3 regions of the Aeribacillus sp. FSL K6-1305 genome follow, and region 1 is predicted to be linked to each of the others. Evidence: predicted binding sites of a transcription regulator. Region 1 holds the regulator's gene; each other region holds the start of a gene.
What was found. Region 1 encodes LexA, which represses DNA repair genes until DNA is damaged. Its sites were predicted from a motif close to CGAACATATGTTCG; they were not measured.
Positions count from the first base shown of each region.

Region 2: NST97_RS06410 (Y-family DNA polymerase) is a predicted target of LexA. The motif match lies at 4,623-4,636, and genes of this name have one in related genera.
Region 3: uvrB (excinuclease ABC subunit UvrB) is a predicted target of LexA. The motif match lies at 3,974-3,987, and genes of this name have one in related genera.

Region 1 is NZ_JBBOQV010000001.1:853,181-860,059, forward strand. It holds gene tkt (transketolase) at 1-1,226, opposite strand, end outside; gene NST97_RS03990 (DUF896 domain-containing protein) at 1,298-1,528, opposite strand; gene NST97_RS03995 (YneB family resolvase-like protein) at 1,604-2,254, opposite strand; gene yneA (cell division suppressor protein YneA) at 2,273-2,587, opposite strand; gene lexA (transcriptional repressor LexA) at 2,746-3,369, shown strand; gene gdhA (NADP-specific glutamate dehydrogenase) at 3,699-5,078, shown strand; gene NST97_RS04015 (lysophospholipid acyltransferase family protein) at 5,813-6,397, shown strand; gene NST97_RS04020 (LOG family protein) at 6,481-6,879, opposite strand, start outside.
Region 2 is NZ_JBBOQV010000001.1:1,329,434-1,336,312, forward strand. It holds gene NST97_RS06390 (IS1380-like element ISGsp2 family transposase) at 148-1,521, shown strand; gene NST97_RS06395 (iron chaperone) at 1,740-2,111, shown strand; partial or broken gene NST97_RS06400 (hypothetical protein) at 2,257-2,424, opposite strand; gene NST97_RS06405 (YolD-like family protein) at 2,943-3,272, opposite strand; gene NST97_RS06410 (Y-family DNA polymerase) at 3,311-4,567, opposite strand; gene NST97_RS06415 (SDR family NAD(P)-dependent oxidoreductase) at 4,909-5,703, opposite strand; gene NST97_RS06420 (MBL fold metallo-hydrolase) at 5,704-6,672, opposite strand.
Region 3 is NZ_JBBOQV010000002.1:1,430,961-1,437,839, reverse strand. It holds gene uvrA (excinuclease ABC subunit UvrA) at 1-1,916, opposite strand, end outside; gene uvrB (excinuclease ABC subunit UvrB) at 1,923-3,905, opposite strand; gene NST97_RS16680 (CsbA family protein) at 4,031-4,261, opposite strand; gene NST97_RS16675 (hypothetical protein) at 4,622-4,915, opposite strand; gene NST97_RS16670 (ROK family protein) at 5,402-6,289, opposite strand; gene NST97_RS16665 (heavy metal translocating P-type ATPase) at 6,436-6,879, opposite strand, start outside.

The DNA.
Region 1 (6,879 bases):
AACCAAATGTTTCGTCCGCTGTAATCTTCCGCAGAAAAGTCTCCTGAACCTTTTATTGTCGTTTTGTTTGATCCAGCTAAGTCTGCAGATCCCCCAAAGAAATAAGGAACTTTTTCAGCTATTGCATTTAATACTTCTCCAGAAGAAGAACGGGTTGCAACGCTTTTTCCTTCTTCATAAAAAGGTAAAGATTGATCCCAATTTTCTGGCAATTCACCATTGATTGCTGCCTTTAACTCTTTTGCAAGTTCAGGATATTCTTTCTCATACTTTTCAAACAAATTATTCCATTCAATTTCTTTCTGCTTTCCACGTTCTTTTACATTTTTCTCAAAATGCTCATAAACTTCTGCTGGAACATAGAAATCTTCTTCAAATGTCCATGCATAGGCTTCTTTTGTCAATTTTGCCTCTTCTGGACCTAACGGCGAACCATGAACGGAAGAAGTGCCTGCTTTATTCGGCGAACCATATCCGATTGTTGTTTTTACTTCAATTAATGTCGGTCGTTGTTCATCCAATTTGGCTTCTTCAATGGCTTTCGAAATCTCTTCAATGTTGTTGCCGTCCTCAACGCGCAGCACTTGCCAGCCCATAGATTTAAAGCGCTCTTCTACATTTTCTGAGAATGATTTATTTAAATCCCCATCTAGGGAAATATCATTCGAATCATAAAGAACAATTAATCGTCCAAGCTTCAAGTGACCAGCTAAGGAAGCTGCTTCAGAGGAAATCCCTTCCATTAAGTCACCGTCACCGCATATGACGTATGTGTAATGATCAACAATATTGTATCCTTCTTTATTGTATGTAGCTGCTAAATGACGTTCTGCCATCGCCATTCCAACGGCCATTGCTATTCCTTGGCCTAATGGTCCAGTTGTTGCGTCAACGCCAGGTGTATGTCCGTATTCAGGATGTCCAGGTGTTTTGCTTCCCCATTGACGAAACGATTTAATATCATCCATGGAAAGATCATAACCCGATAAATGAAGCAAGCTGTAAAGCAGCATCGAACCATGTCCGGCAGATAAAACAAAGCGATCTCGATTAAACCAATTAGGGTTTTCAGGGTTAATGTTCATAAATTTCGTCCACAGCGCATAAGCCATTGGTGCGGCGCCCATTGGCATTCCAGGATGTCCGGAATTCGCCTTTTCAATCGCGTCAATGGATAATGTTCGAATCGTCATGATGGATAAATCTTGAATGGAATGAGTCACCATTATCATCCTCTCATCTGTATTTTCAGTTTATAATCTTATCTTTATTGTTGCAATAAGGCAACACCCATCCGTTAATGCAGCCTTTTATTTTTAAATTTTTTCAATTTTTCCGGTGTAACATCATTACCTTTCGGATCAATCACTGTAACATTTTTTAAGGTGTTTTGAAAATCCCGACGAAACGACTCTAAATATTCCTGCCTTAATTGCTGCTGCACTAGCTTTTCCACTTGCGTCAATCCTTCTGACTTAGACTTTTTAGATAGTTCATTAATACGGTTAAGTTTTTCTTTTGAAATCATAAGCTGAACCCCTTGTATATTTTTGCCGCGCTCTTTTATCATACTAAATGCAACCACTAATGACAACAATTATTGCTATGATTCGCCTTTTTCTGACAAAAATTGTTGATATCTGCGATGAACAGTAGCTTTTGAAACATCATAGCCGAATCCTCTTAATGTTGCCGCTATTTCTGAAAATGTCAGGCCGTTTTTCCGCAATCGGTCAATCTCCTCGATCGGAACTTCTTTTCGCTCTCTTTTATAGGAAGAATTTCTATTCTTTAAATTTTTTTCAGGCCTGTACCCATTTTGTATAGCTCTCAACATTCCCCGCTTTATTTTCAAATTATGAATTTTTCGTTGATATTCTTCCACAATTCCTATAATTTCAAGCACCATCGTGTCTGATTCAGACAGTTCCATCTCCCCGCGATGGGCAGCGGTGAAAATTTTCACGCCTTGTTTCAAAATGGAATGGACAATGGCGATTTTGGCATTTCCTCTGCCAATTCTTGTTTCATCCTGTATTAATACCGCTTCAATTTCTTTCTCCTCAATCAATTCCAGCAGTTGAAAAACCCCTTCACGATCAACATCATACCCGCTCGCTTTTTCTTCTATCACTTCAACAACTTCCATACCGTTTTCAGCTGCGAGCTTTAACAGCTCGTCTTTTTGTCTTTTCAAAGATGTTTCCTGCTCTGCCTTTTCAGTGCTGACTCTTGCATAAACGACTGCTCTCATGTTAAATGCTCCTTGCGGTTATTCTTTGTTTGCCAAATATTCAGCATTGTAGTATTTATTTTTTTCAATCGGAATGACGATTGTTTCCCCCGGTTTTACAACAAGGCTTTGGAGATTGTTTCGCTCCTGAACCCATTTTACAAACTCTGAATGAGACATATTGTCATATTCTTTATATTCATCAGCGATTTTCCACAAACTGTCCCCTTCCTTCACTTGAACCTCCATATAATGATCGAGCTCTTCCCTTTCTCCAGTATACGAAATCGCCAAAACTGCCGCCATGATGACAAGGAAAAAAGAAACGATGTAAGACCATGATAATTTATCCATTAAGAACCGCCCCCTGAAACAGAATATTTGTTCGGTTTTTGTTTTTAAGTATAAAAGGGAACACATGTTTCTGTCAAGCAAATATTCGAACTTACGTTTGCTTTTTTGGAAAAATCATGCTATAATCGACACAAATTGATATGACTGAGGTGCTTGACATGTCAACAAAATTATCTAAGAGACAACAAGATATTTTGAACTTCATTAAGGAGGAAGTAAAAAAGAAAGGATACCCTCCCTCTGTAAGAGAAATCGGCGAAGCGGTCGGTCTTGCCTCCAGTTCAACTGTTCACGGGCATTTAGCAAAGCTTGAGAGCAAAGGACTGATTAGAAGAGACCCCACAAAGCCGAGAGCCATTGAAATTTTGGACGATGATGGCAGCCACCTTCTAACAAACAATGTGATCAACGTGCCGGTCATCGGAAAAGTGACGGCTGGTATTCCGATCACTGCCGTTGAAAACATCGAAGAATATTTTCCGCTTCCGAATCATATTGCATCAGGTGATGATCAACTTTTCATGCTTGAAGTAGTCGGAGAAAGCATGATCGAAGCAGGCATTCTGGACGGAGATTTAGTTATTGTCAGACAACAGCAAACAGCCAATAACGGCGACATCGTTGTCGCGCTCACAGACGACAATGAAGCGACCGTAAAAAGGTTTTTCAAAGAAAAAGACTTTATACGGCTTCAGCCGGAAAACCCAACAATGGAACCGATTATTTTAAAAAATGTGACAATACTCGGAAAAGTGATCGGGCTATACCGTTCCATACACTGAATATTCGATGTCTCAAAACAGGTGAGGCATCCTTTTTCTTTTTATAAAATTTTCAACATTCCCTCTCTTAGCGATGTTAAATTTTTAAAAATGTTTTCTAATCAATATGTATGCAGACAAGCTAGATTCAATGAAACAAATTTCAGGCGCCTTCTCCGCGCCTGCATGCAAAGCTATTATGCAACAATTCTCAACAGTCATTGTTTTTTGATTTATTTTGTTGTAGAATTTTTTATTGTAGATTTCGCTTCCTTAGCCAGTGCCGGGATGATTTACTGAATTGTTTGAATTCTTCTAACTGCTTAAATTTTAGGTATAGGAGAGGTGCTATGAATCAATTACTTATGAAACAAAGTGAACTGGAAAATGCAAAGCAATATGTCAATGAAGTATTTCAATCCGTGCAAGAAAAAAATCCGAATGAGCCTGAGTTTCTTCAAGCTGTAAAAGAAATATTTGACTCGCTTGTGCCTGTATTTGCTCAACATCCTACATATATAAAGCACGGAATACTTGAAAGAATTGTTGAGCCGGAAAGATTGATCATTTTTCGCGTTCCATGGGTGGATGACGAAGGAAAAGTGCGTGTAAACCGCGGATTTAGAGTGCAATATAATAGTGCAATTGGGCCATATAAAGGAGGCTTGCGCTTTCACCCGACCGTCAACGCCAGCATTATTAAATTTTTAGGATTTGAACAAATCTTCAAAAATTCATTGACTGGGCAGCCGATCGGCGGAGGAAAAGGCGGATCTGATTTTGATCCGAAAGGTAAATCAGATGGGGAAATTATGAGATTTACACAAAGCTTTATGACAGAGCTTTACAAACATATTGGACCAGATATTGACGTTCCTGCCGGTGATATTGGAGTTGGCGCAAGAGAGATCGGATACTTGTTTGGCCAATATAAAAGAATACGCGGCGGATTTGAAGCTGGGGTGTTAACCGGAAAAGGCATTGGGTACGGCGGAAGCTTAGCGAGAACCGAAGCGACAGGTTATGGAACTGTTTATTTTGTTGAAGAAATGCTTAATGACCATGGATTAAGCTTCAAAGGAAGCACAGTTGTTGTCTCTGGTTCTGGGAACGTTGCCATATATGCGATTGAAAAAGCAACACAATTAGGTGCAAAAGTTGTCGCATGCAGCGACTCTGATGGCTACATTTTTGATAAAAATGGAATTAATCTTGAAACGGTTAGAAGGTTAAAAGAAGTTGAAAGAAAAAGAATTAAAGAATATGTAAATGAACATCCTCATGCAGAATATTATGAAGGCTGTTCCGGAATTTGGTCCATTCCATGCGATATTGCCCTCCCATGCGCTACTCAAAATGAAATCGATAAAAAAGCAGCTGAACTCCTTGTTTCCAACGGACTCAAAGCTGTTGGAGAAGGCGCCAACATGCCGTCTACATTAGAAGCGATCGACGTGTTTTTATCAAACAATATTCTTTTTGGACCTGCAAAAGCTGCTAACGCAGGCGGAGTTGCTGTTTCAGCATTAGAAATGGCTCAAAACAGCGCAAGATTGTCTTGGAGCTTTGAAGATGTCGACGCAAAATTACGTGATATCATGAAGAACATTTACCGAAATTGCGTCAACGCTGCAAATGAATACGGCTGCTCCGGAAATCTTGTCGTCGGCGCTAACATTGCAGGATTTAAAAAAGTCGCTGATGCAATGGTAGAACAAGGAGTCATTTAAAAGATAGAAAAATGGTCATTTCCATCATTTATTCTTTATAGTGAGTAAACATATATGATAATCGCTAAAGCTTTACCTAACCTGCTTTGGCGATTCATCATGCTCACTATAATACCCCATCTTAACTTGAGTGAATAGAAATTGACATCACACCGATCCAAATTCACTCTTCTTTATTTCCACGATTGGATCAAATTTTTCTCTATCAGTGTATCCCATTCAATGAGAGAATTGAAGTTTTATGTCAGATTATCTTACATATTTTTTTACGCTGATGCCTGGACTGATTGTCTCTTGCTTTTTAATTAAAAAAGACAGATTGCGCTGATGTTCGTTTTTCTGCTTCTTCTCTTCTTTACTCTCAATATTTTGTATCATTAAGTATAAAATTTATAGAAACAAAGTAACTGCTATTAAAATTGATTTTTCCAATTAAAACATTTTATTATTGATGTGGTTGCCCCTTTTATCCAGCGCCAACAACCTTCAGCACAAATACTTGTTCATCTAAAAAACACCGAATACGACCCGCCCTTCCTCCAAATGAAACGGCGGTATTTTCACTGACTGACTTTGGATAAGACGATTCGTTGACGATGTACTACCGACTTTACATGCATCACGTAAAAATGCTAAACTGAACGCAGACAAAATCGACATGCGCCCTAACCGAAAATACAGATCTTTTGCAACGCAAACATATTTCTGGAAGTCATTCGGGGGGGGGGAACAAAATGATTTATCATTTAGCAGGAAAACTTGCAATATTGATCATTAAAATTTTTAGTTTGCTAGAAGTCAAAGGCAAGCAGCATATTCCGGCAGACCATCGTTTTATTGTTACATGCTCTCATCGCAGCTGGGTAGATGTAGTCTTGCTCGCCGCAGCACTTTTTCCAATTCATGTCCATTATATGGCCAAAAAAGAATTGTTTCAGAACACGCTCATAGGTTGGTTTTTGAAAAAGATGCATGCTTTTCCAGTTAATCGTGAAAATCCTGGACCGAGCGCACTAAAAATTCCTTTGAAACTGTTAAAAGAAAATAAAGTTGTTGGAATTTTCCCGAGCGGCACAAGAACAGACGAGGAAGTTCCTTTAAAAAGAGGCGCGGTTACAATTGCGATGAAAGCCGGCGTTCCCATATTGCCTGCAACCTATCATGGTCCAAAAAGTTTAAAAGATTTTTTTGCCGGGAAAAAAGCTGTCGTTGCATTTGGCGAACCAATCTATTTAGAGAAAAATGCAAATCAAATTGATGATGCGCTTCAACAGCTTGAACATAAGCTGAAAGCTCTTGAAAAAAGCATAAACGACTAAACATTGACGTTTCTGATCAGCTTGTCATTTTTAGACAAACTGATCAGAAAGCTAAAGGCGAAGTAAAGTTCTGATATTTTCATTTATCGATCTAGTTCGATCCACTTATTTGTCTTCAAAGGCGGTTTGTACGCACGAAGTTTATCTATTAATATAGAGGGATTGTCTGCAAAAATCATAAACTGTTTATGCGTTTCAGGCATGAAGCCTCCCTCTACCGCATTCTCAATCATCTGTTTTACCGGCGTGTAATAGTCATCGATATTTAACAACGCCACAGGCTTTTCATGAATCCCAAGCTGCCCCCAGCTAACCGCTTCAAATATTTCCTCAAAAGTACCATAGCCTCCGGGAAGAGCAATGAACGCATCTGAAAGCTCTCCCATTTTTGCTTTCCGCTCATGCATATCATTGACTTCATAAAGCTGAGTGAGATGCTTGTGGACAACCTCTCCTTGAAATAAATTCGTCGGCATAACGCC
Region 2 (6,879 bases), 480 kb from region 1:
ACGACGAATGGGTTTGAGGAACTTCTCTAAACGATTTTTATTTTAGGAGGACCTGAATCCGTGACAAAACATCTTTACAATGGTCGCAAACCGTTGATACGATAAGGGAAAACGACGTTGACGATTCTTCATCAAGTAGGTGATGTGATGAAAGATTTCCCGATTCGGTTTGTATTGACAGATGAAGCGATTACCCCAAGTGCTGGGCTTGCTCTCGTTGGCTACTTACTCCATCGAACGAAACTGGATAAACGGGTAAACGCACTTCGGCTTCCAACGGTTCGTCGAGAAGTGCACATTTCCCATAGCGATGTCATTCGCTCGATGATTGGCTTGCTTGCCACAGGAAAAACGGATTTCGATCATATCGAAGCGTATCGTCAGGACGATATCTTTTCGGCATCGATGGGGATTCAGCACGTGCCTTCCTCTCCAACCTTGCGACAACGACTCGATCAGCTCGCTTGTCTTCCGATGACCGAAACGATTCTTTGGGAGGAGTCCATACGTCTGTTGATTCAACGACATGCCACTTTGTCCCCTTGTTGGACCAAAGGAAAGACGACATGGCTTCCCCTTGATATAGATGGTTCCCCATTTGACAACTCCGATACGAAAAAAGAAGGAGTCAGTCGAACGTATAAAGGATTTGACGGTTTTACACCGTTGTTTGCGTATGCAGGGAAGGAAGGGTATCTCGTTCATGCCGAGTTGCGTCCAGGGAAACAACATGTGCAAGACAACATGCCCTCGTTTTTAGTCACCGCTATCCGTCGAGCTCGTCAACTGACTTCATCTCGTCTGCTTGTTCGCATGGATGCAGGAAACGATGCAGAAGCGAATGTGCACGTATGCCTAAAGGAAGACGTGGACTTTGTCATCAAGCGAAACTTACGCCGAGAATCGAAAGCGCTTTGGTTCCAGATCGCTTCGCAAAAGGGCAAACGTGTCGATGATGGACAAAGCGAAGGAGTACAAACCTATGAGCTATGCCTTCCACAGAAGGCAGCGATCGATGGAAACACGTATACGTACGTTCAAGTCACCCAAGTGACGGAACGGACGATGGAACGCAATGGACAGCTGATGCTCGTTCCTGATTATGAAGTGGAAAGCTATTGGGTGCGGCTCAAAGGATACGAGCATGTTCGAATGAGCGATGTGCTCGCGTTGTATCATGACCATGCGACATGCGAACAGTTTCATAGCGAACTGAAGAGCGACTTAGATTTAGAGCGGCTTCCATCTGGGAAGATGAAAACGAATGCGCTCGTGTTGGTCATGGGAGCCTTCGTTTACAATCTTCTTCGTCTGATTGGACAAGATCTATTAAGCGATCCGAGACATCCGTTGCACCACAAAGTGAAACGCCGCCGCATCAAGACGATTATTCAGACGGTGATCACGATGGCAGGGCGACTCGTCCGTCGATCACGACAGATCTGGATGAAACTGACGCGAAGGAGTGGCTATAGCGAGCCCCTACTGAACGTCTATCAGAAATGGAGAGAGGCAAGATAACGAACGAATGTTCGGGCACTGATGTCCAACGTCACTCCCTGTGCTTTTTTGTCTATTTTTTTGGTTCGTATACCTAAAAAAGAGATTTGTTCCATTTTCGGAAATAGAGATGACATAGGTCATAAGCATAAAAGGGGTTTTATGGATTATCAATCCATCAAAATTACAACAAAATCAAAGTCGATTTCAATTCATCACGGATTCAGGGAGGAAATAACATGGAAGTTTTTGCAAAATATTTAGCAGGTATTGATAACCCCGACCACCGCGACCGAACAGAGGAAATTTTGGCGTGGGTTGCTAATAAATTTCCAAATTTAGAACCGCAAATCAAGTGGAATACGCCAATGTTTACCGATCACGGCACATTTATTATCGGCTTTTCCACAGCTAAGCATCATTTGAGCGTTTCACCCGAAGAAAAGACAATGATGCATTTTGCCGATGAAATCGCCCAAGCTGGCTACAGCGCTACCAAAGGCTTGTTTCGAATTCCGTGGAATGAGCCGGTAAATTACGAATTGCTTGAGAAAATGATTGAATTTAATATTCAGGATAAAGCAGACTGTTCAACTTTTTGGCGGAAATAGAATAGGATAGCCCTTAGAAAAGCCTGTGAGGGCTTCTGAGAGGCTTTAAGAAGTTGATAGCTACAAAAACACTTTTTCATGCCCCAACACTCTTGTTGTGGACGCCCTGACACAGCTAATGTAAAAGTTTGGGGTGCGTCCTTTTTTAATAAGTGTAAATTATTACAGGAGCTAAGAAATATGTTCGGACAGGAAGAATCAGCTGCAAAACTGTTTCATCTTCGGGAACACGAATTAAAAACGGCCTCATCGCCCCTGTAAAGCTGATGCGAATTTCTGATCCTTCCACAGCTTTTAATGCATCTATCATATAGTCCTTCCTCTTCCATCTCGAGCTTGAAAGAGTACTATGACTTCTGCTGACTTCTGACTATTCAGCTATCTATCAATAGATAGGTTACCAAGGTTACTTGGCGTGCCAGCCAGACCTCCCCGGGTAAGAGTGTAATCTTTCCTTCCATCCATCTGCTTCATTTACTCTGTATCACCTTCGGCAGAAAGGGCTTTGTTTTGTTGTGCAAACTCACCCAGTGATACCTAGCCTCATATGAAGTTCGTGTTCCGAGAGACCTTAAAGTTTGCCGCTCGCTTCCTTCAGATTCCGCGTCACCACGGACACCCTTGCGTTAAGCTAACTGCTACTTCTGCCTTCGCAGCTCGGGACTTTCACCCTATAGATTACACCCATGCCGGGCGCACACACAAAAAGCCCAATTTCTCAAATTTTTAGAAATTGGGCTTTTAATTATCGTCATTTTCTAAGCGTTGTAAATCTGCATTTTCCTGACCTTACGCTACCCCTATTAAGTTTGTATTTCTAATGCTGTTTTCTTAGTATTGCTCAATTTCAATAATATCTCCTAATTTTAAAACATGTTTTTTAGTCAAGTAATCAACAATTCGTAATTCTCTTTTTAGCTGATCGATATAATGAATATTGCCGACAAGCTTCTTTATTTCACCTTTTTGATAATAGGTGAATTGTAGAGTAATGTTCTCTTCCATAGCCTCACAGATAACTTCATTAAATTCTTCATATTTTTGTTCATCTAAAACCGGTTTTTCGACTTTATCTAAACTTTCATTGTATTCCCTTAGCAATTTCACATGCTCGGGCAGCATCATGGCTGTCCATTTTATGCTTCCACGATCCTGAATCATTGTTTATCCCATCCTTTGCTTTCTTTTCTTCATTTTCGTTACGCATAATGCCCGCCGATCAGCTTGTTGCGGTGAAGACTCGTTCCTGCCTTCGTATACGAAACAGCGCGCAGCAGTGCATTGGAGCCGTGCTTGTTCCGAATCGCATCCATTACATATCCTAAACGATGCTCTTTTATGCGGTTCGGCCTAAACAAATCAAGCTGCATGCCGCTGTCTTTTTCCACGTTGGAAAGAGAGATGGAAATTTTTCTGACCGTCTTCCCCTCATAAAAACGATCAAACAGCGAAAGGCAGGCTCGATAAAGATCCATCGTAATATTTGTTGAGACATCCATCGTTTTGGAACGGTAAAATCCTCCTCCGCCTTCCTTTTGGCTGTAGCCGATTCCAAGGCTGATTGTTCTCCCCGCCATCCGGTGTTCCCTCGCTCTTTTTGCCACTTCCTCGCACATTTCTAAGATGACGCATTTTACCTCTTCGGGGTCCGGATAGTCGCGAAGCAATATTTGATTTTTTCCAAAACTGATTTGCCCCAGCATAATCGGAGAGCCTATGTCGGAAAGATCTATTCCCCATGCGTGGTAATAAAGCTGATTCCCCATGACGCCGAACTTCTTTTCAAGGAGCTCTAACGGATAATTTGCGAGCTGACCGACTGTAAAAATTCCCATTCGATTTAACGTTTTTTCAAGTCTTGCCCCAATCCCCCACATCTTACGCAACGGCTTGATGCTCCACAGCTTCGTTTTGACATCATCATACGTCCATTCCGCTATACCTTTCTTTTTCGCCTCCAAATCTAGACAAAGCTTCGCCATCAATATGTTTGGACCGATCCCGACCGCACATGGGAGAGAAAATTCATTTCGTAAATCTTCCACAATTTTTTCGGCCAGACTATGCGCATCCCCCCAAAGTCTTTCTGTTCCATCTGCAGTAATAAAACATTCATCTACGCTGTAAACATGGATGTTTTCTTTCGGAACATAGCGGTTCAGCAGCCGAGTAATTTCAGCAGAAATCCGTAAATACGTCGCCATTTTCGGAGTGATGAGGCGGATGCGGGGGTCGTTTGGAATTTGAAATAAGCGGGATCCGGTTTGAATTCCGAAATCTTCCTTCAGTTTTGGTGAAGCGGCCAATACAATGCTTCCTGCCCGATCTTTGTCCCCAACGATAGCAATGTGGGATGTTAAAGGATCAAGCCCAAGCATGACCGCCGCACAGCTCGCATAAAAGCTTTTCATATCGATGCATAATATATGCCGGTTTGTAAACGATTCATAATTCATTCCATCATCCCCTTATGAGAATGTATGTTCGGTTTTATTTTATTTTCATTGTATAGGAATATACGTTCGGTTTCAATGGGAATTTGCGCCATTTTTCGCGGTACAAAAGGAGCATAACAACGAAGTACGGCATCGAAAAACAGATATTAAGCTTGGAAACAGCTTATTCAAAATACAGCCGCGTTTTTTAGAAGATTTAAGTTGGAGACAAATCGGTGAACGAGCTGAATTTTTTGTCAAAATAAAAAGACGCTTGACGCGCCTTTTCAGAAGTGAGAGCGGAGATTTTAGCGAAAAGTCCGCCTTCAGCTTTCTGTTCATTTCCTGCATCATGCTCCCGGTCATTTTTGCCGAAACAAATTTCCGGCAACTTTTTCAAATAGGGAGGGCATGAGACGATAAACAAGCCCGCCAAGCTCCATCCAAACAGGCATATTAATTTCCCGTTTATTTGTCAGCATCACGCTCACGATTTTTTGTGCAACAGCTTCCGGATTAAGCATCCAGCGTTGGACATTTTTCACATAATCCCCTGACGTATCGGCAAGATTGAAAAAATCCGTTTCAATTGGACCCGGATTGACAGATGTTACAAAAATCCCGCGGTCCGCCACTTCCATCCGCAAGCTGTTCGTAAAGCCTAAAACAGCATGTTTTGTAGCAGAATAGAGGCTTGATTTCGGAGTAGCTATTTTGCCAGCCTGAGAAGCGACATTAATAATATGCCCTTCCCGTTGGGCCAGCATCTTCGGAAGAACCAGCTTTGTCGCAGCAATTAATCCGAACACGTTTACTTTAAACATTTGCTGCATCTCTTCAAATGTTGCTTCCTCTGCATTTCGAAAAATACCAAAACCAGCATTATTGACTAAAACATCCACTCGGTCAAAATTCTCTGTGATGTCCGTAAATACTTCGGAAACTGCGTCAAGGTCACTGACATCCAGTTCGTAATATGTACAAGAAATAGAGTGAGAGGCTTGTAGCTCATCCGAAAGTTTCTTGAGACGATCCTTCCTCCTAGCCAGCAAAACTAAGTGTCCACCGCTTTCTGCAACGATCCTTGCGATTTTTTCCCCGATCCCGCTCGATGCCCCCGTAATAACTACCAATCGATCTTTAAGCCGCGAATTCATTTATTTGTCACCTCTTCGTTGCACGGAAAAAAGTAAAACTCCATTTTCTATTCTTTTGTTAATTTTTCCATATTGTTCTAAATAATCAAGCTGAGCAACAGTTTCTGATATAGCAAATAAAAGCTCTTGTTGATAAGCAGACGGAAAAAGAAGCTTGCAAAGAGCAAACACCGTCATTTCCTGTTTTTCTAAATGCTTTAATACGGTGAGCGCGCGTTCATGCTGTTTGTCTAAACGGTTCCGAATCAACAGATGAGGATCGAAAAATTCATCTTTATGACCCGGAAAGACAACAGAAATCGGAATATGCAAAAGCTTTTTCAAAGATTCATTATATTGCAGCTGAGGTTTTGGACGCTCTTTTCCTTCATACGGCATTTCAAGAACAGGATTGGAGGAAATGGTTTTCAGCAAATGATCGCCGCCGATCATTCGGCAGTCTTTCTCATTGTACAAAACGATATGGCTTTGGGCATGTCCAGGAGTCTCAATGACCGTAAACCCAGGCATCCCGTCTATTTCATCTCCTTCTTGAATGGAGGAGGTCAGCGGATGATTGCGTGGATATAAGGAAAGATCAAGATGATCTAAGTGTGACGCAAACGACTCTGGGACGGCAAACTGCTTCAATAATTCTAAAAAAAATTCCTTTTGCCGATCAAAAAAACGCACATCATGAGAAAGCCAAGGAGCAAGCAAACGATGGCCCAAAACACGAAGATCGCCATCTAAAAAATCGAGCAAACCGATATGGTCAGGATGATGGTGGGTAAGAATGACTTGCTCAATATCCTCAGGCACAAGCCCTATTTCCTTCAGCTTACGTTCAAAAACTCTCCACGCTTCCTCCGTTTTCATCCCTGCATCCACTAATGTCAATGCGTCCCCTTTTACAACATACACGTTCACATCTTTAATCGGATAAGGTATAGGGATCGTTATTTTATAAATTGCATCTTTGCTGAACATTTTTGCAAACCGCCTTTAATTTTTTAATATAACTTATTTTACACATGATAAATCAATTTGTCATTTTATTCGAATAATTCATAAGTATACTTGACAAGCAGTTGGAACTGATAAAAAATTAATTCTACAACGCTTTTAGAATTTAAGGCAGGGAAACATTTCATCATACAAGCCCATCCAAAGCATGCGCTTCTGTTGCTTAACAGA
Region 3 (6,879 bases), on a different contig from region 1:
CCTGTTACTGCCAAAAATACACCTAACGGAAATTTGACATTTACATTTTTTAAATTGTTCTCGCTTGCTCCTTTTATTTCAATATACCGACCATCCGGTTTTCTTCTTTCGACCGGCAATGGAATGAACTTTTTCCCTGACAAATATTGTCCTGTAAGCGAACGGTCATCATTCATCACTTCTTTTGGTGTACCAGCAGCTACAACTTGACCGCCGTGCACGCCAGCTCCCGGCCCAATATCGATCAAATAATCAGCTGCAAGCATCGTATCTTCATCATGTTCAACTACAATCAACGTATTGCCGATATCCCGCATATTTTGGAGAGCACGGATCAGCCTGTCATTGTCCCGTTGATGCAAACCGATAGACGGCTCGTCCAATATATAAAGTACTCCTGTCAGTCTTGATCCGATTTGCGTGGCAAGACGGATTCTTTGCGCTTCTCCACCAGAGAGCGTACCGGCTGATCTGCTTAATGTTAAATAATCAAGACCTACCTCAATTAAAAAATTCAGCCGTTCTTTTATTTCTCTTAAAATCAAATTGGCAATTTTCATTTCTTTTTCTGTCAATGCCAATTGGTCAAAAAACTGATAGGCTTCACGAATAGATAATTGAGTGACTTGTCCGATATGGCGTCCGTTAATAAGAACAGCCAGACTTTCCTTTTTCAGTCGATGCCCTTTGCATGTCGGACACGGCTGATTCGTCATATATTTTTCCATTTGTTCACGTATGAAATCAGATGTCGTTTCTTTATAGCGCCGTTCTATATTGTGGACCACACCTTCAAATTCTACATAGCCTTCCCGGATTTGTCCGAAATCGTTCTCATAACGAAAATAAATTTTTTCCCCGCCGCTTCCAAATAAAATTTTATCGAGCAGATGTTTCGGTATATCTTTAACTGGAATGTCCATATCAATACCGTAATGGTTGCAAACCGCTTGAAGAAGCTGCGAATAATATTGAGAGCTTGTCGGCTCCCACGGTGCAATTGCGTGTTCCTTTAATGTCGAGTTTTTATTTGGAATAACGAGATCCAAATCCACCTCTAGTTTTGAACCTAAGCCGTCACATGCATGACAAGCTCCGTACGGGCTGTTAAAGGAAAACATCCGCGGTTCAAGCTCTCCAATCGAAAATCCGCAAATCGGGCAGGCATGATGTTCACTGAAAAGCAGTTCTTCGCCATCGATGATGTCAATTATGACTTTTCCATCACCTAATTTTAAAGCTGTTTCAATCGAATCGGTCAACCGGCTTATAATCCCCTCTTTCACGATCAGCCGATCCACAACGACATCGATGGAATGTTTTTTATTTTTTTCAAGAGAAATATCATCGGTAAGCTCCATCATTTCTCCGTCAATCCGCACGCGGACAAACCCTTGCTTTTTTATTTCCTCCAATGTTTTCACATGCATTCCTTTTTTTCCAGCCACAACAGGCGCAAGAACCTGCAGTCTTGTCCGTTCCGGATATTCCATAATTCGGTCAACCATCTGTTCGATTGTTTGCGAAGAAATTTCTATCCCATGCACCGGACATGTCGGCCGCCCGACACGGGCAAAAAGAAGCCGTAGGTAGTCATAAATTTCTGTCACCGTTCCGACCGTTGAACGCGGATTTCTGCTTGTCGTTTTTTGATCAATCGAAATGGCCGGCGATAAGCCTTCGATCGCATCGACATCAGGTTTATCCATTTGTCCTAAAAATTGGCGGGCATAGGCAGATAAAGACTCCACATATCGCCGCTGTCCCTCTGCATAAATTGTATCAAATGCTAAAGAAGATTTGCCCGATCCCGATAAACCTGTTACAACGACAAGCTTGTCTCTTGGAATCGTGACATCAATGTTTTTTAAATTATGAGCGCGCGCACCTTTTACAACAATTTTATCCATTGCCATATCCAATCATCCTTCCGCTTTCAGCTCCAAAATTAGATCGCGCAATTCAGCAGCTCTTTCGAAATCTAATGCTTTTGCAGCTTCTTTCATTTCTTTTTCCATACGGGCTATCAGTTGTTCTCGATCTTTTTTCGACATTTTGTTCAGCTTCACAGCCTTTTCCGTTTTATATTCTGCTTCCTCTTCCGCTGCATATGTCGCCCTAATTACATCGCGAATATCTTTTTGAATCGTTTTTGGCGTAATGCCATGTTGACGGTTATATTCCTCTTGAATCGCACGACGCCGTTTTGTTTCGTTTATGGCGATTTCCATCGATTTTGTGATTGTATCAGCATACATAATGACATGCCCGTTTGCGTTCCGAGCCGCCCGTCCGATTGTTTGAATAAGAGAACGTTCCGAACGAAGAAATCCTTCTTTATCTGCATCCAAAATTGCAACGAGAGAGACCTCCGGAATATCAAGCCCTTCCCTGAGCAAATTGATCCCGACCAACACTTCATGTTTGCCAAGGCGCAGGTCGCGGATAATTTCAATGCGCTCGAGCGTTTTAATTTCGGAATGGAGATATGTCACCTTAATCCCGATTTCCCGCAAATAATCCGTTAAATCTTCCGCCATTTTTTTCGTTAATGTGGTCACAAGCACCCGCTCATTCCGTTTAACCCGCTTTTGAATTTCGCCGATTAAATCGTCTATTTGCCCTTCAACAGGTCGGACGTCAATGGTTGGATCTAAAAGTCCAGTCGGGCGGATAATCTGTTCAACAACAACCGGCGTATGCTCCAGCTCATACGGCCCAGGGGTGGCAGAAACATAAATGACATGTTTCATATGCTTTTCAAATTCCTCAAATTTTAACGGACGGTTGTCAAGTGCTGAAGGCAAACGGAATCCATGATCGACAAGCACTTGTTTTCTCGCCTGGTCGCCGTTGTACATCCCACGGATTTGCGGAATCGTCACATGCGACTCGTCAATGACGATCAAAAAATCATCTCCAAAATAATCTAAAAGCGTATAAGGAGTCGAACCGGGCGGTCTTAATGTAAGATGACGGGAGTAGTTTTCAATCCCGGAGCAAAAGCCCATCTCCCGCATCATTTCTAAATCATATCTTGTCCGTTGCTCGAGCCGTTGCGCTTCCAAAAGCTTTCCATTCTCCCGCAGTTCATGCAGCCGTTCCTCAAGCTCCTTTTCAATATTAGCAATGGCAATTTTCATTTTTTCTTCTCTTGTCACAAAGTGTGATGCCGGGAAAATCGCTACATGCTCCCGCTCTCCAATAATTTCGCCTGTCAGAGCATCAACTTCACGGATGCGGTCGATTTCATCTCCGAAAAATTCCACGCGGATACAATGTTCATCGCGCGAAGCAGGGAAAATTTCCACTACATCCCCGCGCACGCGAAAAGTTCCCCTGCGAAAATCTACATCATTTCTTTCATACTGCACATCCACTAAACGGCGCAGCAAGTCATTGCGCTCGATTTCCATTCCTGTGCGAAGACTAACGACCAGCTCACGATATTCTTCTGGCGAACCTAAACCATATATGCAAGAAACGCTTGCGATAATAATAACATCTTTCCGTTCAAACAATGCAGAGGTGGCCGAATGTCTTAATTTATCAATTTCATCATTAATGCTCGCATCTTTTTCAATATACGTATCTGTTTGCGGAACATACGCTTCCGGCTGATAATAGTCATAATAGCTGACAAAATATTCAACTGCATTGTTCGGGAAAAATTCTTTAAACTCGCTATACAGCTGTCCGGCAAGCGTTTTATTATGGGCAATGACCAGCGTCGGTTTGTTCACTTCTTTAATCACATTGGATATCGTAAACGTTTTGCCAGTTCCAGTTGCACCTAACAATGTCTGATGTTTTTTTCCTTGCCTGATTCCCTCCACCAGCTCTTTGATAGCTTTCGGCTGATCTCCTTGAGGCTGGTAATTTGAAACTAATTCAAACCGATCCATGGAACATCCTCCAATTCAGAAACTTATATTTTATTTTAACATATAATCAGGCTGAATCACCAAAAATACGAACTGACGTTTGATTTTCATAGACAATAAAAACCTGTCAATCGTGTTGAACAGGTTTAAGTAGATGTTTTCTTATCCTTTTTCATGCTTCTGGCAACGATAAAACCAGCTGCTAAGCTGGCTACATCCAAAATGGCGATATAAATAGTATCCATATGACCTGCAAAATAAGAGGCAATTAATAAACCAGCCGTCAACAATGTCCCAACGACATGACTATATGTAACTCTTGTGAAAAATAAGACAAGCAAAAAAGGGGCGAATGCGGCAAACACAAGCTTGATCATAAAAAAACCTCTTTTCGTCAACGGTTATACATTTATTATATTGAAGCCCTCAAAAAGCTTTCAAGCAAAACCACAAAAGAGAAGGGAAAAATAAGCCAATGCAAAGAATAAAAAATAATGCGATGTATAGCGGTCAGAAAACCTAGGATACAGGGGAAATAGTTGAAATCGATGAAGTCAAAATAAACGAATAGAAATAGCTTTATGATTATATTTAAATGCAATAATGAAGAATAGGCTAAAAAATTCGCCTTTATAAAAGCAACTTTTATACTATATTTACTTTTTTCTTACGGTCACCCCCTAAGCATATAAAAAAGCATCCAATAGCCGCCTTTTTTCACTATTGGATACTCTTTCTTAATCTTGAGATAGATAAAACAAATGATCTAAATTTACATATGAAATATCGTATTCAGAATTTACTGCATGTAATATTTTTTGATAATCTTCCACCTTAAGATCTAGTGGTAGATTTTCAAACAATTCTCCATTTACATGAAAATCCAGTATTAATGCACAAAAATCTTTACCATCAACTAAATCCATTGCAAACTCTCTAAAAATATCTGCATCTTCTTCATTTAACTGATCATCTGACAATACATAGATTTTTATTACATTTTGAAATTGTTGAATATCCTCTTCATTCATGTATTTATAAAGGTCTTCTTAATCCCCGATAATAAGATATCCCATAGACATACTGTTTTTAAATAATAAATAAATTTCTAAATCCCTAAGTCTAATTTGTCTTTTTTAAGATATATAATTTAATTGATTCTCCCTCTAAATGTAGAGATGTTTAATAATTGTTTAAAGATTAAAAAATATTTTTCAATATTCGTTTTGTTTCAGCATATACATTGCAATACTCCTGAACTCCACTTATCAAAAAATGAATGCTTCCAGCCACCTAAACTTAATCATCTCAGCTGTAACATAAAGAGCTGTTAGGTCACCGAGCAATATCTTGGATCAATTCTCTTTAGCATTAGTTTTAGCTTTATCTAATTCTTTTTGGTTCTTAACTGCATTCTTGAAAGTTTCCTTTTCTTGTACACATTTTTTGTATGCCTGATTTTATTTTATGGCTTGGGTTATCTGTAACGATTATTTGCCGATAAATGTTCTTGAGCTTTATTTTTGATTATTCTCCAAAAACGCCTCATATGCTAAACCGATTGCTCCGCAAAGTCCCGCATTATCCCCTAATCCGGGCGGAACAATATAATCTGCAATGTTTTCTAGCACCACTTCATGGCGAACATAACCGTTTAATAAAGCTTGAACATTTTGATGTATAAGGGGGAACAATTGCTTTTGTTTGGCGACTCCGCCGCCAATTATTATTTTTTTAGGCGATAAAACGAGTATAAGGTTGGCAATTCCTTGTGCAATATAGTACGCTTCCAAATCCCATACTTTCTCATTTTTTTCTAATTCTTGCCCCTTTTTTCCCCAGCGTTTTTCTATAGCAGGACCGGATGCCATTCCTTCCAAACAATCTTTGTGATACGGACAATTGCCGGCAAACGAATCTTCAGGATGGCGCCGAACAAGCATATGCCCCATTTCCGGATGGATTAGCCCGTGTACTAGATGTCCTTCAGAGATGGCACCGACTCCGATCCCGGTACCGATCGTCATATAAATGCAGCTATTCAGACCTTTCGCAGCCCCCCATTTCATTTCCCCGAGCGCTGCTGCATTGACGTCTGTATCAAAGCCAATTGGAATAGGGAATTCTTTTTTTATCGCTCCGACAAGATTTGTATTCGCCCACTGTAGCTTCGGAGTAGATGTTATGTATCCGAATGTTTCGCTTGTGCGATCTAAATCAATCGGACCGAATGAACCAATTCCAAGTGCTTTAATATCTTTATCCCGAAAAAATTTGACCACTTGTTCAAGCACTTCATCAGGCGTTGTCGTCGGAAAAGAAGTCCGCTCGATAATATTTCCGTTTTCATCTCCAATTCCGCAGACAAATTTTGTTCCGCCCGCTTCAATTGCACCTAAAAGCATTTCACAATTCCTCCCATGATTTTGTCCATAATGTTATGTCCAATTTTTCATTAGCGGCAGGTTGTCAAATTAATAAGATTATAATAAATGTCATATGTTTATGGAAGAGAAATATTAAAAAATGCAAGAAAAAAGGCGATCAGCCATTAGCTGAAAGCCTCATTTAGAAGTTTTTTATTTCGTTCCCATAAAATCGTTAAACTAATGAGGGTCACTAAAACAGTCGCCCCCATATCCGACAGAATGGCTATCCAAAGCGTAAGCCAGCCTGGAATCGTCAGCAGCAGTGCAGCGGCTTTTAAACCTAGAGCAATCCCGATGTTTAACTTGATGATTCTGTTCACTTTTTTGGCAGTTGAAATAGCATCAGGCAGCTTTCCTAAATGATCTTGCATTAAAACGATATCAGCCGTTTCAATTGCGCTGTCTGTTCCTTTTCCCATTGCAATGCCTAAATCAGCAGCTGCGAGCGCAGGCGCATCATTAATACCATCTCCGATCATTGCCGTTTTTCCTGAGAGAGACAGCTCTTTTACCTTTTCCACCTTTTCTTCCGGCAGAAGGTTTGCAAAATATTCACTTAAACCAAC